3 regions of the Paucibacter sp. KCTC 42545 genome follow, and region 2 is predicted to be linked to each of the others. Evidence: predicted binding sites of a transcription regulator. Region 2 holds the regulator's gene; each other region holds the start of a gene.

Region 1 (10,292 bases), 1.9 Mb from region 2:
CAAGATTTTGCCAATGGACCTGCGCCAACTCGGCGGCACGCTGATCTGCCAGAAAGACGCCTTCTTGTGCGCCGCACGTGGCGTGTCGCTGGGCATTGCCTTGCAGCAAAAGCTGGGGGTGGGCTTCTTCGGCGGCGAGGGCTTCATCATGCAAAAGCTCGACGGCGACGGACTGGCCTTTGTGCACGCCGGCGGCACCGTGGTGCGGCGCAGCCTGCAGCCGGGTGAAACCGTGCTGGTGGACACCGGCTGCGTGGTGGCCTACACGCCCAATGTCAATTTCGAGATCCAGTACGTGGGCAAGATCAAGACGGCGCTGTTCGGTGGCGAGGGCTTGTTCCTGGCCAAGATGACCGGCCCCGGCGAGATCTGGCTGCAAAGCCTGCCCTTCTCGCGCCTGGCGTCGCGTATTTTTGCTGCCGCACCGCAGCGCGGCGGCAGCCGTGAGGAAGGTTCGTTGCTCGGCGGCGTGGCCGCCGGCGGCCTGCTCGGCGGTTTGCTGGGCGGCGACGAAGACTGAGCCGCAGGGCGCACCGGCCCTTGACCCTCGGCAAGGTGTGTCGCCGACGGGGCAACTACACTGGCGGGCCTTGCTACACGGGTAGCAGCGCCCATTTTTGCCAGAGGTTGATCGATGTCTTTTTTGTTCCGGCCGCGTGTTCTTGCCAGCTTGGCCCTGAGTTTCCTGACCGCGACCAGCGCCCTGGCTGCCCCGCCGGCGGGGCCCGTCAGCAAACCCATCTTTGTGCTGAATTCGCTGGACGCCGACATCAGCGTGATTGACCCGGTCAGCTTCACCCAGATCAAACGCATTCCCACCGGCAAAGAGCCGCATCACCTCTACCTCACGCCGGATGAAAAATCCCTGGTGGTGGCCAATGCCCTGGGTGATTCGCTGACCTTCATCGACCCGGCCACGGCCGAGGTGCAGCGCGTGGTCAACGGCATTGCCGACCCCTACCACCTGCGCTTCTCGCCGGACATGAAGTGGTTTGTCACCGCCGCCAACCGCCTGGACCATGTCAATCTGTACCGCTGGGTGCCTGCCGACACGGCCAAGCCCTTCCAACTGGTCAAGCGCATTCCCGCGCCCAAGACGCCCAGCCATTTGTTCATCGACAGCAAGAGCACCGTGCTCTACGTCAGCCTGCAAGACAGCGATGAGTTGCTGGCGGTTGACCTGGCCACCCAGGCGCCGCGCTGGAAGACCAAGGTCGGCCCCATGCCGGCGGACATCTTCCTGAGCCCTGACGACAAACACATCCTGGTAGCGCTGACCGGCGCCAAGGAAGTGGAGGTCTACGACGTCAGCGGCAGCGCGCCCAAATTGGTCAAGCGCATCTCCACCGGCAATGGCGCCCACTCCTTCCGCGCTTGGGGTGACAAGCGTCATGTGCTGGTCAGCAACCGCGCCGGCAACACCATCAGCAAGATCGATCTGCAGAGCTTTGCGGTGGTCGATCAGTTCCCCGGCCCGAATGGCCCGGACGATATGGAAGTGCTGGGCGACGGCAAGACTCTGCTGGTGACCTCGCGCTGGGCCGGCAAGCTGACCAAGATCGACACCGTCAGCAAGAAGGTGATCCAGCAGGTCAAGGTCGGCAAATCGCCGCATGGCGTGTGGACGCTGGATCACATGCCGCGCCAGTGATGCTTGCTTCCCTGTGTGAGTCTTTGTCAGGGCGCTTCGCCAGGCCCACAGCCCTTGCCATGGCTCTGACGCTGGTCGGCACGACCTTGCAGGCCGCCCCGTCCTGCGACAAGCCGGTCTACCTGACCTTTGATACCGGCCATATGGGCGTGGCCCCGCTGATCGCGGACACGCTCAAACGCTTCGATGCCAAGGCCACCTTTTTCCTTGCCAATGAGCCCACCCAAACCGGCGGCCAGACCCTGGACGCGCAGTGGGCGCCGTGGTGGAAGAACCTGGCCACACAAGGCCATGACTTTGGCCCCCACACCTGGGATCACGACACCTGGCTAGAAGACTTGCCCGACGGCCGCTTCAAGATGCGCCGCGCCGCCGGGGTGCAAAAGCCGCAGATCGTTGAGCTCACTGCGCAGCAGTATTGCGAAAGCCTGGACAAGGTGGCCCAGCGCTTCACCGAGATGACCGGCAAGAAAATGGGCCCGCTGTTCCGCGCCCCCGCCGGCAAGAGTTCGCCCGCGCTGCTGGCCGCCACCAAGGCCTGCGGCTACACCCATGTGGGCTGGAGCGCGGCGGGCTTTCTGGGCGATGAGTTGTCCAGCCAAAGCCACCCCAATGCCCAGTTGCTGGAGCGCGCCCTGCGTGACATCAAGCCTGGCGATATCTTGATGGCGCATCTGGGCATCTGGTCGCGCCAAGACCCCTGGGCGCCTGCCGTGCTTGAGCCTTTGATGCAAGGGCTCAAGGACAAGGGCATGTGCTTCGCGCCCCTGCGTGAACACCCGCGTTACGCGCCCTTGTTTGCCAGCCTGGAAGCCAAGCGTAGCGAGGGCAAGGCCGTCGCCAGCAAACCCTGACGATGATGGAATTCTTGACTGATCTTTTTGCCCAGGGCCAGCTCTGGCTGTTTGAAACCGTGGTGCAGCCGCTGGTGTTCAATCTGGGCGGCGGCAATCTGCTGGAAGACGCTTTTGCTGCGACCGGCTGGTTGCTGGTGGGCTTGCTGCAAATTGCGGTGATGCTGACCGCCATTCGCGGCCTGGAGCGCTGGCGCCCGGTGGAGGCGCAGACCGACCGCGCCGCCAAGCGGGTGGATGTGATCTACACCTTGATTCATCGCTTGGGCCTGTTCCGTTTGGCGATGTTCTTCAGCATCGATCCGATGTGGGACTATCTGGCTGGCCAGATGCGCATGGTGGGTGTGCCGAGCTTCCAGCTCGACGCGCTGTGGCCCGGCGTCACCGACCAACCCTTGCTGAGTTTTTGCCTCTATCTGCTGGTGTTTGACTGCGTCAATTACTGGCTGCACCGTGCCCAACATCAGTGGAATTGGTGGTGGGCGCTGCACAGCCTGCACCACAGCCAGCGCGAGATGAGCATGTGGACCGATAACCGCAACCATCTTCTGGACGATGTGATCCGCGATGCCGCTTTTGTGCTGCTGGCCCGCCTGATTGGGGTGGAGCCGGGTCAGTTCATCGCCTTGGTGGCCTTCTCGCAGTTGATGGAAAACCTGCAGCACGCCAATGTGCGCTTGTGGTTCGGGCCGGTGCTGGAGCGTGTGGTGGTCAGCCCGCGTTTTCATCGCCGCCATCACTCCATCGGCATCGGCCATGAGTCGGGCGGCCGCGGCACGCTGGGCGGGCACAATTTCAGCGTGCTGTTCGCGTTTTGGGATGTGATCTTCCGCACTGGCGACTTCAAACTGCAATGGGATGCCACCGGCGTGCGCGACCAATTGCCGGAAGAGGGCGGGCGGGACTACGGGCGCGGATTCTGGGCCCAGCAATGGTTGGGTTTGCGGCGCCTGTTTGGCGCCAGTTGAACGGCTGAATGAGAGAAGTCAAGCAATGGTCAAGTCCATGAGTCAGCTTGCCGACGCCTTCTGGCGTGCGGCGGCCTATTGCCTGCATCCGCGGGTGATCGCCATGTCGTTTTTGCCGCTGCTGCTGTCGGCTACGCTGGCCCTCGGCTTGGGCTATTTTTTCTGGGCAGACGCGGTGACCGGCATGCGCAGCACGCTGGAGTCCTGGCAGCTGATCAACTCCTTGCTGGGTTGGCTCGACAGTGTCGGCGCCAGCGGTCTGCGCAGCGCGTTGGCGCCCTTGCTGGTCTTGGCTTTTGCCTTGCCGGTGATTGTGGTGCTGAGCCTGCTGCTGGTGGCGTTGATGATGACGCCCACCTTGATCAAGCTGGTGGCCGAGCGGCGTTTCCCCATGCTGGAGAAAAAACAGGGCGGCACCTTCTGGAAGTCGCTGGCTTGGTCGCTGGTGCATTCGGTGCTGGCGCTGTTCGCCTTGCTGGTGAGTCTGCCCTTCTGGCTGATTCCGCCCTTGGCCCTGATCGTGCCGCCGTTGATCTTCGGCTGGCTCAGCTACAAGGTGTTTGCTTTTGATGCCCTGGCCGAGCATGCCTCGGCGCAGGAATGCCGGCAGCTGATGCGCGCCCACAAGGTGCCGATGATGACCCTGGGCTTGGTGACCGGTTTCTTGGGCGCAGCACCCGCCGCCATCTGGGCTTTTGGCGTGATGGCGGTGGCGCTGGCGCCGCTGCTGGTGCTGGTGTCGATCTGGCTCTACACCCTGGTGTTTGCCTTCTCCACCCTGTGGTTCATCCACTATGCGCTCAATGCCTTGCAGGAGCTGCGCATGTCACGGGGGCAGGGCGTACAGGGTGGGCAGGGCGGGCCGGTGATTGAGGCGGAGCAGCTGTCCGTGATTCAAGCGCAGGAGCAAACCCCATGAAAGTTGGCCTGATCATCATTGGCGACGAGATCTTGTCGGGCAAGCGCCAAGACAAGCATATGAGCACTTTCATCCAACTGTTGGCCGCTCGCGGCATGCAGCTGGATTGGGCCAAATACCTGGCCGACGACCCGGCGCAGATCACCGAGCATTTGCGCCAAGCCTTTGCCAGCGGCGATCTCGTCATCAGCTGCGGCGGTATCGGCGCCACGCCGGACGATCACACCCGCCAATCGGCCGCCGCTGCCCTGGGGGCCGAGCTGGTCTTACATCCCGAGGCCAAGGAACTGATCTGGCAGCGCATCACGCAAATGGCGCAAGAGCAGGGTCAGGCAAGCCCTGACCCTGAAGCGGGCGACACGCTGCGCCGCCTGCAGATGGGCGTGTTCCCAGCCGGTGCCGAAATCATCCCCAACCCCTTCAACAAGATTCCCGGCTTCTCGGTCGGCACGGTCTACTTCGTGCCCGGCTTCCCGGTGATGGCGCATCCGATGATGGCCTGGGTGCTGGATGAGCGGCATGCCGATCTGCACCGCACGGTGGGGCTGCAAGAGCGCTCGCTGATCGTGCAGGGCGCCATGGAAGCTTCGCTAACGCCGCTGATGGAAGCGGTGGAAGCGCAGTTCGCTGGCATCAAGGTTTTCAGCCTGCCCAGCGTCGATCATCCGCAATGGGGCCGCCATATCGAGCTGGGCGTGAAGGGTGCGCCCGAGCAGATGGAGGCCGCCTACGCCGCACTGAAAACAGGCGTGCTCGATTTTGGTGCCATCATCAGCACTGAAATGGTGCGATGAGCCAAATCGATTGGCACCAAAACAGGGCTGCCGTGGGAGTTTGTTTTTGCCAAAGCGCTAGCAAGCCCCGGCAATCCCCGCATAATTCCGCTGGGCGCCCGGTCGCAAGGCCATGCACCGTGCTGGCACGCAAACTGCTTAATACACAGCACGGCGCATGTTGACCGACGTGCCTGTCGAACAATTTCTTTGAGTCCCACCCAAGATTTACCCGCTAGGAGCTATTGATGGCCAAGACCGTCGCCGACGTGATGAAGATGGTGAAGGAAAACGAAGTCAAGTTTGTTGACTTCCGCTTCACCGATACCCGTGGCAAGGAGCAGCATGTGTCTGTGCCCGTGTCGCATTTCGACGAAGACAAATTCGTCTCTGGCCACGCGTTTGACGGCTCATCGATTGCCGGTTGGAAGGGCATTGAAGCCTCCGACATGCTGTTGATGCCCGATCCCAACACGGCCAATATCGACCCCTTCTTCGAAGAGCCGACGCTGATCATGAGCTGCGACGTGGTCGAGCCCAGCGATGGCAAGGCTTACGAGCGTGACCCACGTTCGCTGGCCAAGCGCGCCGAAGCCTATCTGAAGGCCTCTGGCCTGGGCGACACCGCCTTCTTCGGTCCTGAGCCCGAATTCTTCGTGTTCGACTCGATCCGCTGGAACGTCGACATGTCCGGCTGCTTCGTCAAGATCGACTCCGAAGAAGCTGCCTGGAACACCGGCAAGGAATACGACCACGGCAACTCCGGCTATCGCCCGAGCGTCAAGGGTGGTTACTTCCCCGTGCCTCCGGTTGATTCGGGCCAAGACATGCGCTCGGAAATGAGCCTGATCCTGGAACAACTGGGCATCCCGGTTGAAGTGCATCACCACGAAGTGGCGAATGCCGGCCAAATGGAAATCGGCACCCGTTTCAGCTCGCTGGTTGAGCGCGCTGACTGGACACAGCTGCAAAAGTACGTGATCCAGAACGTGGCCCACGCCTACGGCAAGACTGCCACTTTCATGCCCAAGCCCATCGTTGGTGACAACGGTTCCGGCATGCACGTGCACCAGTCGGTCTGGAAGGACGGCAAGAACCTGTTCGCCGGCGACGGCTACGGTGGCCTGAGCGAGTTCGCCCTGTACTACATTGGCGGCATCATCAAGCACGCTCGTGCACTGAACGCCATCACCAATCCCGGTACGAACTCGTACAAGCGTCTGGTGCCTGGCTACGAAGCCCCGGTCAAGCTGGCTTACTCGGCCCGCAACCGCTCGGCATCGATCCGTATCCCCTTCGTGGCCAACCCCAAGGGTCGCCGCATCGAGGCACGCTTCCCCGATCCACTGATGAACCCCTACCTGGGCTTCTCGGCCCTGCTGATGGCTGGTTTGGACGGCGTGGAAAACAAGATCCATCCGGGCGAAGCCGCCACCAAGGATCTGTACCACTTGCCGCCGGAAGAAGACGCGCTGGTGCCTACCGTTTGCCACAGCCTGGAACAAGCGCTGGAGTATCTGGACAAGGACCGTGCCTTCCTGACCAAGGGTGGCGTGTTCACCGACAGCTACATCGACGCCTACATCGAACTGAAGATGCAAGAAGTCACGCGCATGCGCATGACCACGCATCCGGTCGAGTTCGACATGTACTACACGCTGTAAACCGCGTGCGGCTCGCCTGAGCTGAACAAGGGGGCAACTTCGGTTGCCCTTTTTTGTGCCTGTCTTTGTCGCATTGCCGCCAAGTAACTTGGTCCACAATCGCGCCATGCTGATTCGATCCGCTTTGCAGAATTGTCTGGCCACCGTCTTGGTGGCTGCTGCCGCCCATGTGCAGGCTCAGTCGGGTGCACCGGTTTACCGCTGCCCCGGCCCACCCGTGCTTTACACCGACGCGCTTTCGGCCAAGGAGGCGGCGGCGCAGGGTTGCCGCACCATCGAAGGCACGCCCATCACGGTGATGCAGACGAGCAAGCCCCGGCCCGCCAGCAGCGGCAGCGCTGCGGCGCCGAGTGCCGCCAGTGCCGGTTCTGAAGCGCAGCGCGTCGAGCCCGGCCAGCAGCGCAGCCGCGACGGCGAACGCCGCCGCGTGCTGGAGACCGAGTTGCGCGAAGCCGAAGAACGCTTGGCCGCTGCCCAGCGCGAATTGGCCAGCAACTCCGAGCGGCGCGGTGACGAGCGCAATTACCAGCGCTACCTGGATCGCATGCTTGAGCTCAAGGCCAATGTCAGCCGGCAAGAGAGTGATGTTCAGGCCCTGAAACGAGAGATCAGCAAGCTGCCCTGAGTTTGACCTTTGGGCCGGCCACCTCCCCATGACCCACAGCCCTAATTTCGAAGCTTTTGACACCCTGGCCACCATGGTGGCGGTGGTGCAGCCCGACGGCGAATGCTTGTTCGCCAATGCCGCGTTTGAGAACGCCATGCGCTTATCGCGCCGTGCGGTACAGCGCAGCCAGTTGTACGACTGGTTTGTTGACGCCAGCCGCCTGCGCGATGCCGTGCAGGGCTTGGCCCGTAACAGCTACTCCAGCAGCCGCTTTGACGCCGTGCTGCGCCGCGGCACGCGGCCCAGTGGCCCTGGCTTCACGGTGGAAGATCTGCCGGTCCATGTGATCGTGTCGCAAACCGAGTTTGACGATTTGATCCTGGTCGAGCTGATCGAGAACGCCCAGCAAAACCGCCAAGAGCGCGAAGAGCGCAGCTTCGACCAGGTGCAAGCCACCAAGGAGCTGACCCGCAATTTGGCGCATGAGATCAAGAACCCGCTGGGCGGCATCCGCGGCGCAGCGCAGCTGCTGGCCATGGACTTGCAGCCCGAGTTGCAGGAGTACACCCAAGTCATCATCCACGAGGTGGATCGTCTGCAGTCCCTGGTGGACCGCTTGCTCGCGCCGCACCGCCATGCGCAGGTGGTGGGTGATGTGAATATCCATGAGGTCTGCGAGCGGGTGCGCTCGCTGATCCTGGTCGAGTACCCGCGCGGCCTCAAGGTACAACGCGATTACGACACCTCGCTGCCCGACTTCCGCGGGGACCGCGAGCAGCTGATTCAAGCGGTGCTCAATATCGTGCAGAACGCGGCGCAAGCCTTGCAAGCGCGCATTCAAGCGGGGGACGCCTGCATCTTTTTGCGCACCCGGGTGGCTCGTCAGGTCACCATCGGCAAGCAGCGTTGGCGCTTGGCATTGGAATTGCATGTGGAGGACAACGGCCCTGGCATACCGGCCGAGATTCGGGATCGCATCTTCTTCCCCCTGGTGTCGGGGCGCGAAGGCGGCTCCGGCCTCGGCCTCACGCTGGCGCAGACCATTGCCCAACAACACCAGGGCATGTTGGACTGCGAAAGCGAGGCGGGCCGGACCGATTTTCGAATGACATTGCCATTGCCTTGATCCAACCCGATCTGCTTTGATCCGCACAGGGAACACACCGCATGAAATCCATCTGGGTTGTTGACGACGACCACTCCATCCGCTTCGTGCTTGAGAAGGCGCTGAGCCGCGAGGGCCTGCCGGTGCGCACCTTCAGCAATGCCCGCGACTTGCTGGCCGCCCTGGAGCAAGACAGCCCGCAAGTGCTGGTGTCCGACATCCGCATGCCTGGCGGCTCAGGCCTCGACCTGCTGGCCAAGGTCAAGGCCAAGCTGCCGCTGCTGCCGGTCATCATCATGACCGCCTACTCCGATCTGGACAGCGCCGTGTCCGCTTTCCAGGGCGGCGCGTTTGAATACCTGCCCAAGCCCTTTGACCTGCCGCGTGCGGTGGAGCTGATCCGCCGCGCGCAAGAAGAAAGCCAGCGCGAAGCCGTGGCCGAAGAGGCCGCCGCCCAGTTGCCCGAAATGCTAGGCCAGGCGCCGGCGATGCAGGACGTGTTCCGCGCCATCGGCCGGCTTAGCCAGAGCAATGTCACGGTGATGATCACCGGCGAGTCCGGCTCCGGCAAAGAGCTGGTGGCGCGTGCCCTGCACAAACACAGCCCGCGCGCGGATGGGCCTTTCGTGGCCATCAACACCGCGGCGATTCCCAAGGATTTGCTGGAGTCCGAGCTGTTCGGTCATGAGCGCGGTGCCTTTACCGGCGCGCAGGCCAGCCGGCGCGGCCGCTTCGAGCAGGCCGATGGTGGCACCTTGTTCCTGGATGAAATCGGCGATATGCCGCTGGACCTGCAAACCCGCTTGTTGCGCGTCTTGTCTGACGGCCAGTTCTACCGCGTCGGCGGCCACAGCCCCATGCGAGCCAATGTGCGCGTCATCGCCGCTACCCACCAGAACCTGGAAGAACGGGTGCGCCAAGGCGTGTTCCGTGAAGACTTGTTCCACCGCCTCAACGTCATCCGCCTGCGCCTGCCCGCCTTGCGTGAGCGCAGCGAAGACGTACCCGTGCTGGCGCGCTTCTTCCTGCAGCGCAGCGCCACCGAGCTGGGCGTGGAGCCCAAGCGCCTGAGCGAAGCCGCGCTGGCGCGCCTGAGCGAGTTCAGCTACCCCGGCAATGTGCGCCAGCTGGAAAACATCTGCCATTGGTTGAGCGTGATGGCGCCCAGCCAGATGATTGAAGCCAAGGACCTGCCGCCCGAGTTGCTGGCCGGCGATGGCCTGCAGCCGCGAGCCGCCGGCTCGATGGGTCCTAACGCCGAGTCTGAAGGCCTGGCCGCTGCTGGCGCTGGCGCCACTGCCTTGGCGGGACCAGGCCCCGGCTTGGTGCCTGGCGCCAATCTCTTGCCCAGCTTCGGTGCCGGGCCCGATGCCTGGGTGGCCGAAATGGCGCGCGAGGCTCGCCGCCTGCTCAGCGCGGGTGAACCGGACGTTTGGGACTTGCTGACGCGCCGCTTCGAGGCTAGCCTCATCCTCACGGCGCTTGATGTGACGCGCGGCCGCCGCATCGAGGCCGCACAAAAGTTGGGCATCGGCCGCAACACCATCACCCGCAAGATTCAAGAGTTGGACCTGGACGTGTAAGCGCCCGCGCGGCAGGGCCGCGCCATTGAGGCAGGGGAGGGCGGATTGAGCAAGTTGAGTCTGTACCGACATCCCAGCGGCCGCACCGCGCTGCATGAGAGTGGCTATTCCTGGGTGGCCGCCTTCATGCTGCCGCTGTGGCTGCTGCTTCATGGCTTCAAGGCCTGG
Region 2 (10,292 bases):
GCGATGGGCAAGGAAGCCGAAGTGCACACCGCCGTGTTCAATGCCTTCCAGCGCGATATGCCCGAGGACGACAAGGCCGTGATGGCCCTGGCCGGCCGCCTGGGCCTGGACATGGCCAAGTTCACCGCTGCCTACAACTCCTTCGGCGTGCAAACCAAGTGCGCGCAAGCCAGCAAGCTGTCGGAGGAGTACCGCATCGACGGCGTGCCCGCCATCGGCATCGCCGGCCGCTACCTGACTTCGCCCAGCATTGCTGGCGTTCGCGGTGCCGGTGAGATCGTCAATGGCCAGCAAGCGCTGGCGGTGACGGACTATCTGATCAAGCTGGTACGCTCAAGCAAGGGCTGAGGCCCGCTTGCAACACCTGCCGTGCTGCGCGCGCGGCGGGTCGATCTCTTCAGCCTAGGTGCCGCTCCTGCAATTTGGGGTGGCGCCGGGCTGCGCTTGAAGATGCAGGGCTAGAATGGTCTGCAAGAATTGTGCCGCCATGAAAACACCCTGCATTCGCCCATCCCGCCCTAGCGCCAGAGCCGTCGCCCAAGACATCGCCAACGCTGGCCGTGTCGCCTTGGCCGTGGCGCTGATGCTCGGCGCCGCAACCATCGCCCACGCCGAAAAGGCCGACCAGTTCAAACCGCTGAACATCGCCTCCGACCAAGGTGGCCGGGTCGATATGGCGCGCCAGCGCACCGAGTTCAACGGCAATGTGGTGCTCAGCAAGGGCAGCTTGCTGCTGAAGGCCGAGCGCATTGATGTGCGTGAAACCGGTGACGGCTACTTTCAGGCCTATGCCAATGGCCAGACCGGCAAGCAGGTGTCCTTCCGCCAGGCACGAGACATCCCCGGCGAGGCCATCGAAGGCTTTGCCGATCAGGTGGAGTACGACACCCGCAGCGACACCGTGCGTTTCATCGGCAATGCGGTGGTGCATCGCACCATGGGCAGCTCGGTGGCCGACGAGGTCAGCGGCGCCGTGATCGTGTACGACAACCGCAGCGAAGTGTTCACGCTGGACGGCGGCAAGACCTCGCCCCACCCCACCGGCCGCGTCCGCGTGGTTATCATGCCGCGAGGCTCGGCAGCAAGCGCTGAGCCCGCAGCCAGTTCTGGCCTGACCCTGCAACCCAGCACCCAGCTGCCCAGCAGTAAAAAGGCGCCATGAGCAGCGCGCCCCCAATCAGCGGCAGCAGCGCGCCGCGCAGCCGCCTTGACGCCACCGGTTTGGCCAAGAGCTATGGTGTGCGCAAAGTGGTCAAGAACGTGCACCTGGGCGTGGACAGCGGCGAGGTGGTGGGTCTGCTGGGCCCCAACGGTGCCGGCAAGACGACCAGCTTCTACATGATCGTGGGCCTGGTGCGCGCCGATGCCGGCGAGATCCATATCGACGGCAAAGAAGTCCAGCACCTGCCCATCCACCAGCGTGCCCGCCTGGGCCTGAGCTATCTGCCGCAGGAAGCTTCGATCTTCCGCAAGCTCACCGTGGAAGAGAACATCCGTGCGGTGCTGGAATTGCAACTCGATGCCAATGGCCGGCCGCTGAGCAAGGCGCGCATCAATGAGTTGCTGGAAAACCTGCTGCACGACCTCAGCATCGAAAAGCTGCGCGACAGCCCCGCCCCCGCGCTTTCGGGTGGCGAGCGCCGCCGCGTCGAGATCGCGCGCGCCCTGGCCACCCAGCCCCGCTTCATCTTGCTGGACGAGCCCTTCGCCGGCGTCGACCCGATCGCGGTGCTGGAGATCCAGCGCATCATCAGCTTCCTGAAGGCGCGCGGCATCGGGGTTTTGATCACCGACCACAATGTGCGCGAAACCCTCGGCATTTGCGATCGCGCCTACATCATCAGCGAAGGCGCCGTTCTGGCCGAAGGCACGCCCGCCGAGATTGTGGACAACGCCGATGTGCGCAAGGTCTATCTCGGCGAAAACTTCCGCATGTGATGAAACAGTCGCTCCAGCTGCGCCTGAGCCAGCATCTCTCGCTGACCCCGCAATTGCAGCAATCGATCCGGCTGCTGCAACTCTCGACCCTGGAGCTGAACCAGGAAATCGAGCAAATGATGGCGCAGAACCCTCTGCTCGATACCGAGGATGACATCAGCGTGGCCGCGCCCGAGATCAGCGAGCCGCTACGCGCCAGCGCCGCCGACGACAGCAGCGCCGACACCGAGCTGGGCGGCGGCGCCGACGCCGAGAGCACGCCGGAGTTGCGGGCCGAAGACTTCGGTAGCACCGAGCGCGACGACTGGGAGAACGGCACCGAGCGCGATGACTTCGACGGCATCCGCGAGCTGCCCAGCAACCACAACAGCGGCAGCGCCAGCAATGACGGCGACGACGATCGCAGCGAGCAGGAGTTCGCCGAAATCAGCCTGCAAGAGCATTTGAATCAGCAGCTGGCCGGCATGCACCTCAGCCAGGCCGACCGCATGGCCTTGCAAGTGCTGATTGAGTCGCTGGGCGAAGACGGCTACCTGGAAGACACACTGGAAGACATCGCCCAAGCGCTCACCACTGATGCCGAGGAACAAGAAGAGCTGCTGGACCATCTGCGCATCGCCCTGAAGTGGTTGCAGAACATGGACCCCGGCGGCGTCGGCGCACGCGACCTGGCCGAGTGCCTAACGCTGCAATTGCGCGCACTACCGCGCAGCCCGGCGCAGGTGATCGCCATCCTGATTTGCAAATCACATCTGGAACTGCTGGCCAAGCGCGATAGCAAAAAGCTGATGGCGCTGACCGGTGCCGACGAGCCCCTGCTGCGCGAAGCGCAAGCGCTGATCCGCGCCCTCGACCCCAAACCGGGGCGGCGCTTCGCGCAAGGCCAGTCGCAGGCAGTGATCCCGGATGTGATCGTGCGCAAGGTCGGCCGCGAGCTGCGCGTGATGCTCAACCCCGAGGTCGCCCCCAAGCTGCGCATCAATGAGATGTATGCCAACGCCCTGCGGCAAACCCGCGGCGGCATCAGCAATAGCGCGCTGGGTGGCCAGCTGCAGGAAGCGCGCTGGTTCATTAAAAACATCCAGCAGCGCTTCGACACCATTTTGCGTGTCTCCAAAGCCATCGTGGAGCGGCAAAAAGGCTTCTTCACCCACGGTGCCCTGGCCATGAAGCCCCTGGTGCTGCGCGAGATTGCCGACGAGCTGGGCCTGCACGAGTCCACCATCTCACGCGTCACCACCGCCAAATACATGGCCACCACCTTCGGCACTTTTGAGCTGAAGTACTTCTTCGGCTCGGGCCTGAGCACCGAGGCCGGCGGCAATGCCTCCAGCACCGCCGTGCGCGCGCTGATCAAGCAATTCGTTGAGGCGGAAGCGCCGAACAAGCCGCTGTCTGACAGCGCCTTGGCCAACATGCTGGAAGAGCAAGGCATCCAGGTGGCGCGGCGCACCGTGGCGAAATACCGCGAAGCGCTGAAGATCGCCCCCGCCAATTTGCGCAAACCCTGCTGATTGATCTGCATCAAGGCTGAGGCAGGAGCGACTCGCTAAGGTGACGCTCCCTCACCTCGCCCACCATGTCCAGCCCAGCCCCCCATTCGGCGAACCGCCCCGGTTCGGCCTTCTGCATTCAACAATTTCACGCACAGTGGCTGGTGTTCGCCCTGGTCTGCGCGATCGTTGCGGTGTCTGCCGGTATTTGGCTCAGGCATGAACGCGCCCAGTTGCAGCAGCAAGAAAGCCAGCGCCTGCAAGGTCTGGTGCAAGTGCTGGACGGCATCGTGGCCCAACAGCTGCATGGCATTCAGGCAGCGCTGCAGACCATCGACGATTCCCACGGCAAATGGCGCAACAGCCAGATGCAGCAAGATGCTCGCCCGCTTTTGAGCGCCCTGGCCCAGGCCATGCCCGGTGTGCGCATGGCCGCCATCATCGATGCCCGCGGGCGCATGCGAGCCACCTCCCTGGCCGAATTGCCCAATTTCGACGCCAGCACGCGCGACTACTTTCTGATGCCAAAAACGGCGCCACAGTACGGCATGCTCTATGTCTCGCCGCCCTACAGCAATGCGCTGGGCGAGTACACCATGAGCTTGTCGCGGGCGCTGTTCGATGCGCGCGGGCAATTCGCTGGCGTGGCCATGGTGACGCTGGATCCCGACTACTTCAAGCTGGTGCTGGGTACGGCGCAAACCTCGGATGACACCTGGAGCGCCCTGGTTCACGCCGACGGCATGCTCTACAGCCTGCGCCCGCAGAACAATGACTGGATGGGCCGCCGACTGCTGGACCGGCCGGGCTCGCTACTGGCCCGCCATCTGGCCAGCGGCCAAGACGCCAGCGTGCAGCAAGGCCTGGCCTTGGTCAGCCGGGATGAGCGCCTGACGGCCTTGCAAACCGTGCGCACCCCGGGCCTACAAACCAACCGCGCCTTGATCGTTGCCGTGGGTCGCCAGATCAGCGCCCTGGAAGCGCCTTGGCAGCGCCAGTGGCAGCAAACCCTGGGGGCCGGCTTGCTGCTGGCCATGGTCAGCGGCCTGGCGCTGTGGCTGCGCCAACGTCGCTTGCGCAGCATCGCCGCGTTGCGCGAAGCCCAGCGGCGCAGCGACCACGACAAAGCGCAGCACACCCAGGCCGTTCTGGACAATATGGTGGACGGCGTCATCACCATCGACGCGCGCGGCCTGATCCTGAGCTTCAACGCCTCGGCCTGCCGCATGTTCGGCTACAGCGCCGAGGAGGTGATCGGGCGCAATGTCAGTCTGCTGATGCCCGAGCCTGAAGCCAGCCAGCACGATGGCTATTTGCGCAACTACCTGGGCGGCAATCAAGCCCGCGTGATCGGGGTTGGCCGCGACGTCACCGGCCGGCGCAAGAGCGGCAGCAACTTCCCGATGAGCCTGGCCGTGTCCAGCATCGAGCGCGATGGCGAGCCCCTGTTCATCGGCCTGACGCGCGACATCACCGAACGCAAGCGTGCCGAGGCCGCGATCGAGAAACTGGCCTTCAACGACCCGCTCACCGGCCTGCCCAACCGCCGCCTGCTGCTGGACCGCTTGAACCAAACCCTGGCCTCGGCGCAGCGCCAGGGCCGCCACGGCGCGGTGCTCTTCATCGACCTGGACAATTTCAAGTCGCTCAACGACACCTTGGGCCACGGGATGGGCGATCTGCTGCTGCAAAGCATCGCACAGCGCCTGCTGGGCACGGTGCGGGCGCAGGACTCGGTGGCGCGCTGGGGCGGCGATGAGTTTGTGGTACTGCTGCAGGACTTGGGCCAGGACTACGCCGAGGCTGCCCAGCATGCCGAAGCGGCAGCCGAAAAGATCCTGCGCGTGCTGGGCCAGCCCTACCAGCTCAAAGACCATTTGCATCACAGCACGCCCAGCATCGGCATCAAGGTCTGGGGTGCGGGCGACGGTAGCAGCAGCGAAGATCTGCTCAAACATGCCGACCACGCCATGTACCAAGCCAAGGCGGGCGGCCGCAACCAGCTGTGCTTCTTCGACCCGGTCACCCAGGCCGCCATGGCCGAGCGCGCCACGCTGGAGGCGGACCTGCGCGGCGCCCTGCAGAACGACCAGTTCGCGCTCTATCTGCAAGCCCAGGTCAATCAGCACGGCCAGTTGACCGGCGCCGAAGTGCTGCTGCGCTGGCAGCATCCGCAGCGCGGCTGGATCTCGCCCGCGCAGTTCATCCCCCTGGCTGAGCAGACCGGCCTGATCGTGCCACTGGGCGCCTGGGTGATGCAGCAGGCCTGCGCGCTGCTGGCCTTGTGGGCCGGTCAGCCGCGGCTGGAGGGCTTGAGCCTGGCCGTCAACGTCAGTGCCGTCCAGTTCCGCCACAAGGGCTTTTTGTCCACCTTGCAGCAAATCTTGGCGCGCAGCAACGCCCCCACCGAGCGCCTCAAGATCGAGCTGACCGAGAGCGCCCTGGTGGACGATGTGGAGGGCGTGATCCGCCTGATGACGGAGCTGGGCCGCCTGGGCGTAGGCCTGTCGCTGGATGATTTCGGCACCGGCTATTCCTCGCTGGCCTACCTGAAGCGCCTGCCGCTCAAGCAGCTCAAGATCGACCAATCCTTTGTGCGCGACCTGATCAGCGAGCCCAATGCCCATGCCATTGCCCATGCGATTGTGCAGTTAGGCGACAGCCTGGGCCTGCACGTCATCGCCGAAGGGGTGGAAACCGAGGCGCAGCGCGATCTGCTGGCGCAGCTGGGTTGCCATGCCTACCAGGGCTATTTGTTCGGCCGCCCCATGCCCATCGAGGCCTTCGTCGCCGGAGCCTTGCAATGGCCCAAGCCCATGGCCGGGCAGACGCAAACTGCCGAGCCCCTGCTGACTCAAGTCACAAGCGAAGACAGGCCTGCCGACGCGCCGCTGCCGGCCTAAAGGCAAGCTCAGGCCAGGCTCGCGGCGCTGGCACTGGCCTGATTTCCGCACCCTCTGGTCAAGCCTGGCCGCGAACTGGGACAATCAGGCCCAAAGCCCTTGCGCTTTTGCCCTTTGAACTTTTTGCTTGCGGCCGCAATCGCAACGCCTCTGCCCCATGTTTTCCCCCACCGATAAGCTCCATCTCTTTGTCTCCTGTGCCTCCGGCGTGGAGCGCCTGCTCGATGAAGAGGTGCGGGGCATCCTGCCCAAAACCCATATCGAGGTGCTGCGTGGCGGCATCGCGCTGAAGGGTGATCTGGAAGCCGTGATGAAGCTCAACCTCGAAAGCCGGCTGGCCCAGCGTGTGCTGATCGAGTTGATCGGCGGCGGCTACCGCCATGAGGACGATATCTACGCCCTGGCCTGCAAGATCGACTGGACACAGTGGATCACCCCGGCCGAAACCATCCGCGTGGACACCATTGCCCAGCGCAGCCCGCTGCGCAGCCTCAACTTCGCCACCCTGCGCGTCAAAGACGCCATCTGCGACGTGCTGCGCGACGCCACCGGCGAGCGCCCCAGCGTGGACACCCGCTACCCCGATCTGCCGGTGATGCTGCACCTGAGCGAAACCGATGCCACGCTCTACATCGACAGCTCCGGCGAGCCGCTGTTCAAACGCGGCTGGCGCGAAGACAAGGGCGACGCCCCGCTGAAGGAAACCCTGGCAGCCGCCATGCTGGCCGCCGCCGGCTGGAAGGGCACGCCCGAAGCCGGCGGCGCCCTGCACGACCCCTGCTGCGGCTCGGGCACCATCGCGGTGGAAGCCGCGCAAATCGCCTGCGGCATGGCCGCCGGCATGCAGCGCCGCTTCGCCTTTGAGCGCCAATTGCCTTTCGTGCCGTTGCGCGGCCGCTGGCAAGCCATCAAGCAAGCCGCCAAAGACCGCGAGCATGCGCCCGCCGTGCCGATCTACTGCAGCGATGTGGCCTTCCGCATGGTTGACTTTGCACGCCGCAATGCCGAGCGCGCCGGTGTGGCCCAGTACATCCAATTCAACGGCGGTGATGCGCTGGAGCGCCCAGCACCCGAGCTGCCCTACGGCATGCCCGGCACCATCATGATGAACCCGCCCTACGGCGAGCGTATCGAGGTGCGCGGCAAGGCTGGCAACTTCCAGATGAGCCGGGATGCGGGCGGCTCAGAAGCCCGCGATGCTGGCGACGACTTCTTCCCGCGCCTGGCGGCGCACTGGAAGCGCGCCTACACCGAGAACCCGGCCGGCTGGACCGCTTGGCTGCTGTGCCCGGACATGAAGCTGCCCAGCAAGATGCGCCTCAAAGAGTCGCGCAAGATTCCGATGTGGAACGGCCCGATCGAATGCCGGATGTTCAAGTTCGACTTGATCAAGGGTTCGGCGCGCACACCTAAGCCGGGGCGCGAAGGCGAAAGCAACGGCGACAGCGCCGCCGCCGACTCAAACTGATTGCAGCGCCAGCCAGCCCAACACGGCCAGCGGGGCCGTGTCGGCACGCAGAATGCGCGGGCCGAGTTGCACGGCCTCAAAGCCGTGATCGCGCGCGGCCTGCTCTTCGGCCGGGCTCAAGCCCCCTTCGGGGCCGGACAAAACCAGGGTTGAAGTCGCTTCCGGCTGCGCCGCCGCCAGCTCGCGCAAGGGCCGTGCCGCCGTTGGGCTGAGCAGCCAGCGGCGTTGTTGCGCCGTCACGGGCGGCAGGCTCTTGAGCCATTGTTGCAGGGTGCTGACGGCCTCAACGCGCGGCAGCACGCTGCGCCCGCTCTGCTCGCACGCCGCCACCGCCACGCCTTGCCAATGGGCTTGTTTTTTCTCGGCCCGCTCGCCGGTCAGGCGCAGCACCGAGCGCTCGCTCATCAAAGGCTGCACGGCGGCAGCGCCCAGTTCGGTGGCTTTTTCAATCACGCCGTCCATGCGGTCATTGGCCGGCATCACCACGCACAAGCGCACCGCATGAGCCAGCTCGCGATGCACCAGCTGGCGCGAATGCAGCTGCACCACCACCTCGCTTCGGCCCATGCGCAACACCTCGGCCTGCCAGTCAAAACCGCTGCCATCGAAGAGATTCAGGGCCGCGCCGGGCTGCAGGCGCAGCACTTGCACATGGCGGGCGGCGCCGGCGGGCAGCACCAGCTCGATGGGGCCGGCGGCGTCCGTGTCTGAATGCGGGTGCAGCTCGGCGAGCGGGGTGTCAACAAAAAGACGGGGCAGCATGATGAATGAAGGCAAAGAAGTTAAAGCGCAGCGGCGCGGCGGCCGGGCCATGCCAGCGGCCTGAGATGCCGCCAGTGTGCCGCAACTTGGGGCCCGCCGGACGCGCTTATTCCGGGGCTGTGCCGGCTTACGGCTTGATGATGCCCAAGGCGCGCCGCACTTGCTCGGCGGCCATCTCGCCCTGCGCCTGCTGCACGTCCTGCACGAAGCGGTCGGCCAGGGTGCGCAAGGCCGCCAAATCGGCGCAACGCTCCACCTCCAGCACCAGCTTGTAGCCCTTGATCAGGCCCAGATGCTGCTTGGCATGGCGGGTCAGAAAGTCATAGAGCTCGGCATGTGCCAGCGGCGACTGGGCGGAGGCGCCGGCCGCTTCGCTTGCGCTTGCCGTCGTGGCCTCGGTCGCCGCAGGTGCGGCGAATGGGGCAGCGGCGGCAACTGTGACGGGCGCCTCAGCAGGCGCATTCACATCGGCCACCAGGCCATGCTCAAGCAGCTGCTCCAGATCGGCCGCGCTGGCGCCTTGCACCAAGCCCAACCAAGCACTCGCCGGGCGCGAGGCGTCCAGCACCAGCAAGAGATTGCGTGCGCTGCGCGACAAGCCCAGCAGGCGCGCCTTGACCTCGGCCCGACCGGCCTCGGTGCGGTGATAGGAATGAGTCAGCAAGGCGGGCACTTTGTAGAAGGATGAACCGACGGGGCGCCGGACTTGGAACTTGCCCGCCATGCAGCGGGTTAGGCCAAGTTCAGCCAATCTCGGCATAGTGCCGCATATTGGCCGCGGCGCGGGACGCTGACCTCAGCGATACGTGGGTATCGCGAGGATTTGTCACGCTGTGGGGCGTGACAAAGCTGCGCCAGCCAAGCTCGGCCAACTGCGAACCGAACCTTACTTCTTCAGATCCCGCAATTCACGCCGCAGCACCTTGCCGACCGGGGTCTTGGGCAGGTCGAGGCGGAACTCAATGATCTTGGGCCGCTTGTAGCCGGTCAGATTGGCCTCGCAATAGGCGCGCACATCGGCCTCGGTGAGGTCGGGGTCGCGTTTGACGATCACCACCTTGACGGCCTCGCCGGCCTTGTCGTCCGGCACGCCCACCGAAGCGCACTCCATCACGCCAGGCATCTGGGTGATGAGGTCTTCGATCTCGTTCGGGTAGACATTAAAGCCGCTGACCAGAATCATGTCCTTCTTGCGGTCGACGATGCGGAAGAAGCCGCGCTCGTCCACCATGCCGATGTCACCGGTGCGGAAGAAGCCATCGGGCGTCATCACCTGAGCGGTTTCATCGGGACGCTGCCAGTAGCCGGCCATCACCTGCGGGCCGCGGATGGCAATCTCGCCGGAGGCGCCCGGCGCCACTTCACGGCCGGCATCATCCAGCAAACACATTTCGGTGCTGGGCATGGGCAGGCCGATGCTGCCGGTGTAGGCCTTGCTGTCGGTGGGGTTGCAGCTGGCCACGGGCGAGGTCTCGGACAAGCCGTAGCCTTCGCAGATCGGGCAGCCGGTCTTGTCCAGCCACAGCTTGGCGGTCGCTTGTTGCACCGCCATGCCGCCGCCCACGGCGATCACCAAATGGCTCCAATCCACGGTATTGAACTGCGGATGATTGGCCATGGCCATGAACAAGGTGTTGACCGCCGGCAGGCTGTGGAAGCGATGCTGGCTCAGCTCCTTGAACACGGCGGGCAGATCACGCGGGTTGGGGATCAAAACGTTTGCGCCGC
Region 3 (10,292 bases), 1.2 Mb from region 2:
CGAGAAGCGGCCAAGGTCGGCGAGCCGCCACGCACCTGCTTTTGCTGACTCATTTCATCGTTCCTCGCTCTGATTTCATCACGAGCTAAGAACTCCGTTTTTTGGGGACAAGGTCAGTAGTACTCGCCTACATCAATCACCTCTTCGCCGGCCTCAACGGTCTGGCCGCCTCCGCCCTCCTGCGATGAAGGTCCTTCAATCGACACCGCTACAAGGTCTGAACTGAGGGACAAAAGCCCCAGACACCTCTGCGCGGCCCACAGGTAATGGAACTGATCTCCATCTCGACTTGATCGGACGAGTTCGCTGTCACTCATTTTTCATCGCCCGGGCTGCGAACGGCGGGATTCGTCGGCTGGGTCGGCCAAGCGCGCGGTCATTGCCATGCTGTTAGCCTGGAAGGTGTCTGAAATGTAACTGCCGAAAATAGGGCCGGCCGCCAGTCGCATGTACTCGGCTGCATCCATGTCTGCGCGGAGCTTGTCGCTGGTAGCCCGGAGTGGGCGGTCGAGGTTTTCTATCATGGGGGGCGGAGTAGTCTCGCAACGGGGCGGGCATCTGGCCACAGGATTACATGTGGCGGGACGATTCTCGCCGGTTTACCTGGCGTACTGGCTCGTCGCTCGCATCGAACTACAGAATCCGGCGCAACTCGATCAGCGTGTCAAGCTACTACTCGCCTTCATCTTTCAGCTAACGATTGAATTGCTCCTCGGCCATGTCCGCTGCGATAACAGAGTTGCCTTCTAGGATTCGAGTGGCGACGGCGATGTGCGACCAATCGACCAGTCTCGTATGCCGCGTTCCAGTCTTAAGCCGGTGCTCGCGAAGGTAGGCTTAGCGCACCCGCCGACTTACAGGATGACGTCATCAAATGACAGGTGTCAGCCTAATGCCGAAATTAGCTGGACTTCGGGTATGCAGCGGCAGCCGCCATTCACGGTACGAGGCTCAATGTCTCCGATCAGCCTTGCAGCCGGCCACCACTGTCGGGATCGCGCCCATTGCGTGTCTTCGTGCGTCCTCGTTGAATTCACGCGGCCGGCCAGAAGCTGACAGCCGCGGACGACCGCTTCCAGGAAGTCCCATGGTGCATCTGAACATGCGTTGGCTCTCTGCCCCGCGCCTGTTTGCGCTGCGCAGCAATCGTTCGCGAGACCCCTACCTTAGACGCAACAGTTCCAAACTTGTGCAGATCGAGAGCGCCTTGAGGTTGATTGCCGATGGTGTTCAGCCGCAACCTACCGATGAACTTCACTCATAGGGTCTTTGCATCGCGCAGGCGAAGTAGTCGTGACGCTCAACCTCCCGCAGCAGATCCCATTGGAGATGACGTTCAATGAACGGATCCAATTCGGCGAAAAGCGTGAAGGCATAAATCGCCTTCTCCAGCGTTTGAAGATCAATCAAGCGCCATATCTTATCCCTTGGCGATCTGGAGAATGTCTGGCAAGTCCTCTCATTTGCAAACACCAACGCCTGGGTCGGTGAAACGGCGAGCGTTACCAAGCAGTCTGGGTCGAGGAAGTCCCTTACCCTGCCGACCGGATAGTTCGAGGTCAGGTATCCCTTTGCATCGTCTCGCGTGATCTCAATGCACTTCTTTTGCATCAGCGCGACCGCATCAGGCAAGTGCCCAAAGCCACCCTGGCTTAACCAACTCATTCATTCCACCCATCGGCGACATACGCGGCTTCGAGCTCAGACTCGGGCCGTGAACGGCAGCTTTGCCCTGGCCTTGGCTTTGTGTCTTGCTCATGGTGTCGGCGTTTGGACGTCGTCGGCTTGCCTCCGTTCCTCGGCCAACTCTCCCCACATTGCGTTCATCACGGCCAGCAGTACAGCGAAGCCGACGCCGAGCATCCAGGCGAAATACCACATGGTGCAGTTCCTTTCTCAGGCGCTATCGCCGATGACAAGCCGCGTTGCGCTCAAAAAGCGGTGCGGCGGAATTTCGAGATTGCTTGGCGCGGGTTTGTTCTTGAACACCCGGCCAGCTAGATCAAAAGTAGAACCATGACAGGGGCAAAAGAAGCCCCCAGGCCAGTCCGCATCAACATTGGGGTTGCCCGAGCCGGCAGCCACAGCCGTCGGCGAGCAGCCCAGGTGCGTGCAAATGCCGATGGCCACGAAGACCTCGGGGTGAAGTGAGCGGCCGGCGTTGCGCAAGGGCTCGGGCAAGTCGTCTCGCCGCGAATCCGGATCAGCCAGTTGAGTCTTCAGGTTCGCCAAGCTGGCCAGCATGGCCGGCGTGCGTCGCACCAGCCAGACCGGTTTGCCGCGCCATTCAACGGTCTTCATCGACCCTGGCGCCAAGTCGTCGATGTCTACCTCAACCGCGGCACCTTGCGCTTTAGCGCGTTCGCTGGGCGCGAAGCTAGCCACAAAGGGCAGGGCGGTGGCAACGACGGCAACACCCCCAGCTGCGCCGGTGGCAAGCAACCAATGGCGCCGCTCGCTATCGTCGGCAAGTTCGGCCGGCATCGTGGTGGAGAGCTTGTGAGTATTCATGCGGGACTCCTGGTGGGGCGTTCTTCAAGGCTTGCAGCGCAGATTGCGCCGTACAAGCCTTCGAAACAAAAAGTTCAATATGCGCTGTGGCTATTGGCTCGAATGTGAGCCACCGTCACCTTGCCGCGCATCACACGGTAGGCCCAACTGGTGTAGATCACGATCAAGGGCATGAAGATCAGCGTGGCCCAGAACATGATGCTCAGTGTGAGGTGGCTGGATACGCTGTCCCAGACGGTCAGGCTCGCCGCAGGCATGCTGGATGAGGGCATGAGGAAGGGGAACATGGCGCCCCCGGCAGTGCCGATCACGCCGGCTAAAGCCAGGGACGAGACCACAAAGGCAGACAGGGTCCGCCCAGCATGCAGCAGCGCGGTGGCCAGCAACGGGCCAGCAAGACCCAAGGCCGGCAATGTCCACAGCGCAGGCCAAAGCCGGTAGTTGCCCCACCAGGCATCGGCGCTCCGCACCACGGTCTTGGCCAAGGGATCGGGCAAAGCAGAGGGATCAATCACCGAGGTGATCACGTAGCCCTCGATGCCACCAAAGCGCAGCCACAAACCAGCCGCCAAGAATGCCAAGACCATGAACAAGGCCGCGCCGCTGGCGCTGCGCTTGGCGCGGGCCTGAATCTCGCCTTCGGTTCGATGGGCCAGATAGATGCCGCCGTGCATGGTGATCATTGCACTCGAAACCACGCCGGCCAGCAGCGCAAAGGGATTGAGCAATTGCCAGAAGCTTCCGCTATAGGTGGACACCAGATAGTCGTCGAACTCAAATGGCACGCCTTGCAGCAAGTTACCGAAAGCCACGCCGAAGATCAGCGGTGGCACGCTGCCTCCGACAAACAAGCCCCAGTCCCAGGTTTTGCGCCAAGTGCTGTTTTGGATCTTGCTGCGATAGTCAAAACCGACCGGTCGGAAGAACAGGGCCCACAGCACCAGTAGCATGGCCCAATAGAAGCCGCTGAAAGCCGTCGCATAGACCAGCGGCCAGGCGGCAAAGATGGCGCCGCCGCCGGTGATGAACCAGACCTGGTTGCCGTCCCAATGCGGTCCAACGGTGTTGATGACGACACGGCGCTCCTCATCGCCGCGCCCGACGAAGGGCAGCAACGTGCCAACGCCCATATCGTGCCCGTCCATCACGGCAAAGCCGATCAGCAGCACGCCGACCAAGAGCCACCAAATCAGCTTGAGAGTGGGGTAATCCATCATGACGCTCTCCTCAGGCGTGAGTCGGTTCGAATTGGTAGCGGCCAGTGCCCAAGCTACCCGGCCCCTGCCGAGCGAACTTGATCATCAGATAGACCTCGATGATCAGCAGCACGGTGTAAAACCCAACGAAGCCAGCCAGCGAGCCGTACAGGCTCTGAACGCTGAGCGTCGACACACTCAGATGGGTGGGCAGTACGCCGTAGATGGTCCAAGGCTGGCGACCGTACTCGGCCACAAACCAGCCCAGCTCGCAGGCAATCCACGGCGCAGGCAACATCAGCACGGCCCAGCGCAGCAGCCAGGGACGGGCACGGCATTCGCTCTTCAGGGTGCTCCAAAAAGCTAAGCCGAAGAGCAGCAACATGGCAAAACCTAAGCCAACCATGATGCGAAAGCTCCAGAACATGGGCGTTACTCGCGGCACGGTGTCGTTCATGGCCTTGTCAATCATGGCCGGCGTGGCTTGGCTGACGTCACGGGTGTATTTCTTCAGCAGCAGGCCGAAGCCGAGGTCACCCTTGGTGAGTTCGAGTGTTTGGCGTGCCTGGAGGTCGTCGCGGTGCTTGCGCAGCGTTTCCAGCGCGATCACGGCACTGATGCCATTCACAATGCGTTCGCGATTGCGGGCTTTGATGTCATGGATGCCGGGGATCTGCTTGCTGAGCGAGCGGGTGCCGATCATGCCCATCACATAAGGCACTTCGAGTGCCCAGTCGTTCTTTTGCTCGGCTTCGTTGATGCCTGCGATCACATTGAAGCTGGCCGGCGCAGTCTCGGTTTCCCACATGGCCTCCATGGCCGCCATCTTGGTCTGCTGGGCCTCGCCAACGGTGTAGCCGCTTTCATCGCCAAGCACGATGACCGAACAAACGCTGGCCAGCCCGAAAGCAGCTGCAACACGGAAACTGCGCTTCGCAAACTCAACATCGCGTCCGCGCAGCAAGTACCAACTGGAGATGGACAGCACAAACATGGCACCGGTCACATAGCCGGCCGACACCGTATGCACGAACTTGGCTTGCGCATCGGGGTTGAAAACGATGGCCCAGAAATCCACCATCTCCATGCGCATGGTCTGCCAGTTGAACTCAGCGCCGACAGGGTTTTGCATCCAACCGTTAGCGATCAAAATCCACAGTGCCGATAGATTTGTGCCGACTGCCATCAAGGTAGTGACCAATAGATGCTGAGTCTTGCTGAGGCGATCCCAGCCGAAGAAGAACAGGCCGATGAAGGTGCTTTCGAGGAAGAAGGCCATGAGGCCTTCAATAGCCAATGGCGCGCCGAAGATGTCGCCGACGTAGTGCGAGTAGTAGGCCCAGTTGGTACCGAACTGGAATTCGAGCGTGATGCCGGTGGTGACGCCAAGGGCGAAGTTGATGCCAAAGAGCTTGCCCCAGAAACGGGTCATATCCTTCCACACTGCCTTGCCGGTCATCACGTAGACCGTCTCCATGATCACCAGCAGCCAAACCATGCCCAGGGTCAATGGCACGAACAGGAAGTGGTACATCGCAGTGGCGGCGAACTGCAGCCGAGAGAGATCGACGAGTTGTTCAGAAATCATGGCTGAGCTCCAGAAGCGGGAAATGCGGAAGCAGCAGTTCCAGCTAGGTGAGCAGCAGTACGCTGTGGATCAGTTGCGACCCGAAGCGGGCGCACGAAAAGGCCCCAAATCAGCAACAGTGCCAACAACTTGATGGCAATTGCTAGGGCGAGGTGATGGGTCAATGACTGGTGCTTCATGCCTTCCCATTCGCAAGTGCCATGCCACCCCATCGCCTCGTGGAAAAGCCCGCTCACAGAGAGTGCTTTACCCATAGAGGCGCATCGTGGGATCAAGCGCTTCTGCCAGAATTGCTGAATTGACAACTGCCACAAATGGCAGTTAACTGACATTTGTGGCACTTGATCGGTCGACGTCCGGGTCGAGCGCAAAGACAGTTGCTGCCAACTCAGGGAGAACGCCATAGACAAGTTCACTACGCCAACGGTGCCGGCAGGTGCGCCATTCGAGTTGCTGTCTTTTTTGGAAGAGATGCCCGAGCCACATATCCTGCTCGACGATCAATACCGCATCGTGGCGGCCAATCTGGCCTACCGACAGCGCTTCAGCCCCCACAACTCGGTGATCGGCCGTCACTGTTATGAGGTCTCGCATGGCATCAGCGTGCCCTGTGACCAAGCCGGTGAGTCCTGTCCATTGGCCCGTGCGCGCACCAGTGGCCGCCGCGAGCGTGTATTGCATCTGCACCATACGCCGCAAGGCGAAGCCTATGTGAACATTGAGCTGTCACCCCTGCGAGATGCCAGCGGGCGGCAGGTCTACTTTGCTGAAAAGATGGAGTCGCTGCCGGTGGCGCGCGGTGTGCCTGCGTCCGAGGGCTTGGTGGGGCGTTCACCGTCGTTTCAGCACATGCTGGGCTTGGTCGCACGGGTTGGCCCCTCGCCAGCCAGTGTGCTGCTGCTCGGTGAATCTGGTACCGGCAAGGAGCTGGTGGCCCGCGCGGTTCACGACGCCAGCGTGCGGGCGGCCAAGCCCCTGGTTGTGGTCGATTGCGCCAGCCTGCCCGATGCCCTTTTCGAGAGTGAGTTGTTCGGTCACGAAAAGGGGGCCTTCACCGGCGCCCATGGCGTCAAGGCGGGCCTGGTCGAGGCGGCAAGCGGCGGCACCTTGTTCCTCGATGAGGTGGGCGATATTCCACTGACCATGCAGGTCAAACTGCTGCGCTTTCTGGAGAGTGGCACCTATCGCCGCGTCGGCAGCACCGACTTGCGACACGCTGATGTGCGCTTGGTTTCGGCCACTCACCGTGACCTCGCCGCGATGGTGGCTGATGGGCGCTTTCGGCAGGATCTGTTCTACCGGCTCAGCACCTTTCCTATCCATTTGCCACCGCTGCGCGAGCGGGGGGCAGACATTCCCTTGCTGGCGGAGTCATTGCTAGCCCGTGTTGCTGCCGGCCGCAAGCTAGTTTTAGGACCCGGGGCACAGCGTGTGCTGGCTGACTACGCTTTCCCAGGCAATGTGCGAGAGTTGCGCAATGTGCTGGAGCGCGCAGCGCTACTCAGTGACGGTGAGCAAATCGATGCGCTCACCATTCTGGCTGCCTTGCAAGTGGGCGCAACTGCTGGCGGCGGTTCGTGTTGCGCGCCGCAAGCGGCAACTAATGGTCGCAAGCTGCGTCAGCTCGAAGACGAGACCCTACGCGCCGCCTTACAGCGGCATGGCGGTAGCCGCGACGACCTAGCGGCAGAGCTGGGCGTCAGCGTTCGAACGCTGTACCGGCGGCTAGCTAGATTGGACGCTGACTCCTGAGGTCTGGTGCGGGTATAGCCCTGGCTCAGCGCTTGATCAAGGAGTGTCGCTGTCCCGTTTACGTTGTCCGAAAGTCGGCCAGTACACCTCGGGCGTTTACCGACCGATGGCGTGCGTCAAGGCGGTGTGGGCCCTGCTTGGCATGGTCGAGCAATGCAACATCGAAGTGAATCTTCGGCATGCTCCTGGAGGAGTCAACGGCCGAGGCCGCAGTGTTAACAAGGGGTTTTACAAATTCAAGTGAGCACTCAATAGCTCCCTGGCAGCTATATCGGTGAATGCAAATACAATGATGCGCCGACCAGAACAACAGAAAATCATGGATCCGCGCAAAACCGAAGACAAGGTTTTTGAATCGGTTGCTGAACTGTTTTCACTCCTGTCCACACCGATTCGGCTGAAGATCATCAGCGCGGTCTGCCATGGCGAGAAGAATGTTTCCGAGTTGTTGAGCGAAATTGACACCACACAGCCGAATATGTCGCAGCACCTGTCGACGCTGTACCGCAGTGGCGTGCTGTCCAAACGCCGTGAAGGCACCCAAATTTATTACAAACTGCAAAGCGACCGGGTCGCCACGCTGTGCCGGGCGGTCTGCACCCAAGTGGCGGCCGAACTCGACCCTGAGACCGAAATTGACACCAAGGAACGCTTGATGCCGGCTGTAGCTCGCTAAAGGCAAGGCCAGGCCTTGTTTGATTGCTGCAGCAAAGCCGCTAGCTTGCTCAGGTTCATTGCCTACAGGCTCTTTGCTTTGCCTGCGCCGGGAAGGGGAGAAGAGCATCTGCTCCGCTGCCGATACGAAGCCAAACTGAACTGAAAGCTCCATGCAATCCGTCGCACTCGGTCTCCTGGCGATTCCACTTTCGCCAGTGTTGATACTGCTGGCCGCGCTACTTGCGCTCGGGATAACTCAGTTGCTGCTGCGGCGTCAGGCGGACGGGCCAAGTCTGCGCAAGTTGGCTGGCGACGCGCTTCTGAACTCGGCCTTCTTCGGGTTGTTGTTGGCTCGCCTGGCTTACGTGGCCCAACATGCACAGGCCTATTTGGCCAACCCTTGGGCATTGCTCGACATTCGCGATGGTGGATGGAACGCCATGGTTGGATGGTTTGCCGCGGCGGCCGTTCTGCTCTGGATTGGGCGTCGACAAGCTAACTTGAGGCCCACACTTGCGGCCGCTGCTCTGGCTGCGGCAACTTTCTGGCTGACTGCAACCGGCTTCATTCAAGCCCCCCGGCCGGACCGGCCAAGCGAGGGCCTGTTCCAAGCCCTGGATGGCGGGCCTGCAAAGAGCCTTGTCCAAGCAGCGCAGGGCAAGCCGATGGTGCTGAATCTCTGGGCTAGTTGGTGTGGCCCTTGCCGGCAAGAAATGCCACTACTGGCTCAGGTCCAAGTAAAGCATCCTGAGCTGAGCTTTGTTTTCGTCAACCAGGGGGAGTCGGCCAGCGCGGTGCAGACCTATCTTGCTTCGCAGCGTTTTGCCTTGAACGGCGTGCTGCTAGACCCCGCCTCTGCATTGGGACCCGCTTTGGGTTCACGAGGCCTGCCCACCACCATCTTTTACGACGCAAACGGCCACTTGGTCGATGCGCATATGGGCGTACTGAACGCGGCGGCCTTGAACATAGCTCTGCGAAAAATTCAGAACCAGGGCCGCCGCTAGGTGTGAGCTCTTCGCAATGTCAAGATGGCTTGGCCAGGCCGAACCGAGGTGGCCGGGACATTGCCCCGCACAAGTGGCGCCGGATCATCCTGCGCACTAAAGCCGAAGTGGAGTCGGGTTAAGGCGCTGCTATGCCCCACTTCGTCTAGCACGCATGCTTTGGCATGGGGTCACCTCCAGGGTTGCGGTATACGCAAGAACGCGCCTGTCAGTGGTACAGACGGTAGTGCAGGTTCATCTAGTTGTGAAGAGTCAAGACGTTGTTGCCTGAATCAGGAAGACGGGACATGGGCGGGCGGCATCCAATGCCGTGATGCGGTCGATGCCAGTTGTAGTGATGAATCCATCGCGCCAGCGCGCTGGTTCTGTCGCGGGAGTGCTGGTAGGTCTGGCTGTACGCCCACTCTCGCAGTGCCGATTGAATGAACCGCTCGGCCTTGCCGTTTGTTTGTGGACGGTAGGCCCGCGTGAAGCGATGTTTGATGTTCAACTCAGCGCAGGCCTGCTTGAAGTCCTTCGACCTGAACGGCGAGCCGTTGTCCGTGAGAAGCGCTCGCACCGTGACACCCAGCCCCGCGTAGTAGCTCACTGAAGCCTGCAGGAAGGCCACTGCGCTGCTCTTGCGCTCATCGGGGTGAATCTGCGTGAACCCGATGCGGGCGTGGTCATCCACGGCCACAAACAAGACTTCCCAGCCTGCGCCGCCGAACGTGTCTGCGCGGTTGCCGGTTACGCGATGACTGGGTCGCTCAATACGCCCGAGCTTCTTGGTATCGATGTGCAGCAGGTCGCCAGGCGCTTCATGTTCATAGCGCACGACAGGCTCAGGCGGACGTAGATCGCTGAGCTTGGACAGGCCGGCTCGTCTGAGGACGCGGCTGACGGTGGCCTTGGAAACGGTCAGGCTGGAGGCAATGCTTGCTTGCAGCATGAACTTGCGGCGCAACTCAACGATGGCAAGCGCCTTGCCCGGCTCAATCGCTCTGGGCGACTTCTGCGGCCTTGAGGACTTGTCGACCAGGGCGACTTCGCCTTGAGCAAGGTAGCGCCCAAGCCACTTGCGGGTCGTCATCTCGCTGACACCATGAGCCTTTGCGGCTTGCGCCACAGTTTGGCCTCTCAATGTGATGTCCTGAACCATTTCGATTCGACGCACGTAGGTCAATCGGGCATTCTTATGAATGTTCATCTGGGTTGTCCTCCTGAGCTGACTGGGGGTTTGGCGATTTCCAGTCTCTCAGAACCAGTCCGGGTGAACACCCGATACAACCTATTGGAACTTCACATCTAGTTCACTCGCTGCGAGTTTTTTGCGAGGATGGTCAGACTTGTCTGAATAGGCGGCCGATCTGGAACAAAGCCAGCAAGACCACAAGCGCAGTAATCGCTGCCGCAATGGCAAGCACCTGCTGAATCGGCATCGGTGGCGCCAGAAGACCTTTCGATTTGACGCGCGCCGATTGAGGGCTTTTTAACGTCCTGAAAGCTGACGCTGGTCAACGACCGCTTGCCGACGGGGCGAAGGACTCAAGAAGCCCCGCCGGGCGACTGCTCCGGGCACATTGTTGACATTGGTGGCCT

Evidence for each region. The regulator sigma-54, encoded in region 2, starts transcription at its own class of promoters, with help from an activator protein. The targets are predictions, from matches to a motif close to TGGCANGNAANCTGCTTT.
Region 1: glnA (type I glutamate--ammonia ligase) is a predicted target of sigma-54. The motif match lies at 5,310-5,327, and genes of this name have one in related genera.
Region 3: cydP (cytochrome oxidase putative small subunit CydP) is a predicted target of sigma-54. The motif match lies at 5,484-5,501, and genes of this name have one in related genera.

What each region holds. Positions count from the first base shown of each region.
Region 1 is NZ_CP013692.1:708,014-718,305, forward strand. Features, by position in the region: gene AT984_RS03060 (TIGR00266 family protein) at 1-520, shown strand, start outside; gene AT984_RS03065 (YVTN family beta-propeller repeat protein) at 635-1,651, shown strand; gene AT984_RS03070 (polysaccharide deacetylase family protein) at 1,711-2,505, shown strand; gene AT984_RS03075 (sterol desaturase family protein) at 2,511-3,473, shown strand; gene AT984_RS03080 (EI24 domain-containing protein) at 3,511-4,392, shown strand; gene AT984_RS03085 (competence/damage-inducible protein A) at 4,389-5,186, shown strand; gene glnA (type I glutamate--ammonia ligase) at 5,414-6,829, shown strand; gene AT984_RS03095 (hypothetical protein) at 6,936-7,454, shown strand; gene glnL (nitrogen regulation protein NR(II)) at 7,483-8,562, shown strand; gene ntrC (nitrogen regulation protein NR(I)) at 8,604-10,124, shown strand; gene AT984_RS03110 (DUF2628 domain-containing protein) at 10,170-10,292, shown strand, end outside.
Region 2 is NZ_CP013692.1:3,978,294-3,988,585, forward strand. Features, by position in the region: gene AT984_RS17050 (thiol:disulfide interchange protein DsbA/DsbL) at 1-348, shown strand, start outside; gene lptA (lipopolysaccharide transport periplasmic protein LptA) at 488-1,162, shown strand; gene lptB (LPS export ABC transporter ATP-binding protein) at 1,159-1,938, shown strand; gene AT984_RS17065 (RNA polymerase factor sigma-54) at 1,938-3,452, shown strand; gene AT984_RS17070 (bifunctional diguanylate cyclase/phosphodiesterase) at 3,518-6,334, shown strand; gene AT984_RS17075 (THUMP domain-containing class I SAM-dependent RNA methyltransferase) at 6,492-7,802, shown strand; gene AT984_RS17080 (16S rRNA (uracil(1498)-N(3))-methyltransferase) at 7,794-8,564, opposite strand; gene AT984_RS17085 (hypothetical protein) at 8,692-9,228, opposite strand; gene AT984_RS17090 (long-chain-fatty-acid--CoA ligase) at 9,451-10,292, opposite strand, start outside.
Region 3 is NZ_CP013692.1:2,822,211-2,832,502, reverse strand. Features, by position in the region: gene AT984_RS12315 (hypothetical protein) at 1,255-1,665, opposite strand; gene cydX (cytochrome bd-I oxidase subunit CydX) at 1,756-1,881, opposite strand; gene petA (ubiquinol-cytochrome c reductase iron-sulfur subunit) at 1,897-2,511, opposite strand; gene cydB (cytochrome d ubiquinol oxidase subunit II) at 2,586-3,728, opposite strand; gene AT984_RS12300 (cytochrome ubiquinol oxidase subunit I) at 3,739-5,295, opposite strand; gene cydP (cytochrome oxidase putative small subunit CydP) at 5,292-5,474, opposite strand; gene AT984_RS12295 (sigma-54 interaction domain-containing protein) at 5,767-7,047, shown strand; gene AT984_RS12290 (ArsR/SmtB family transcription factor) at 7,367-7,723, shown strand; gene AT984_RS12285 (TlpA disulfide reductase family protein) at 7,875-8,711, shown strand; gene AT984_RS12280 (IS481 family transposase) at 8,950-9,900, opposite strand.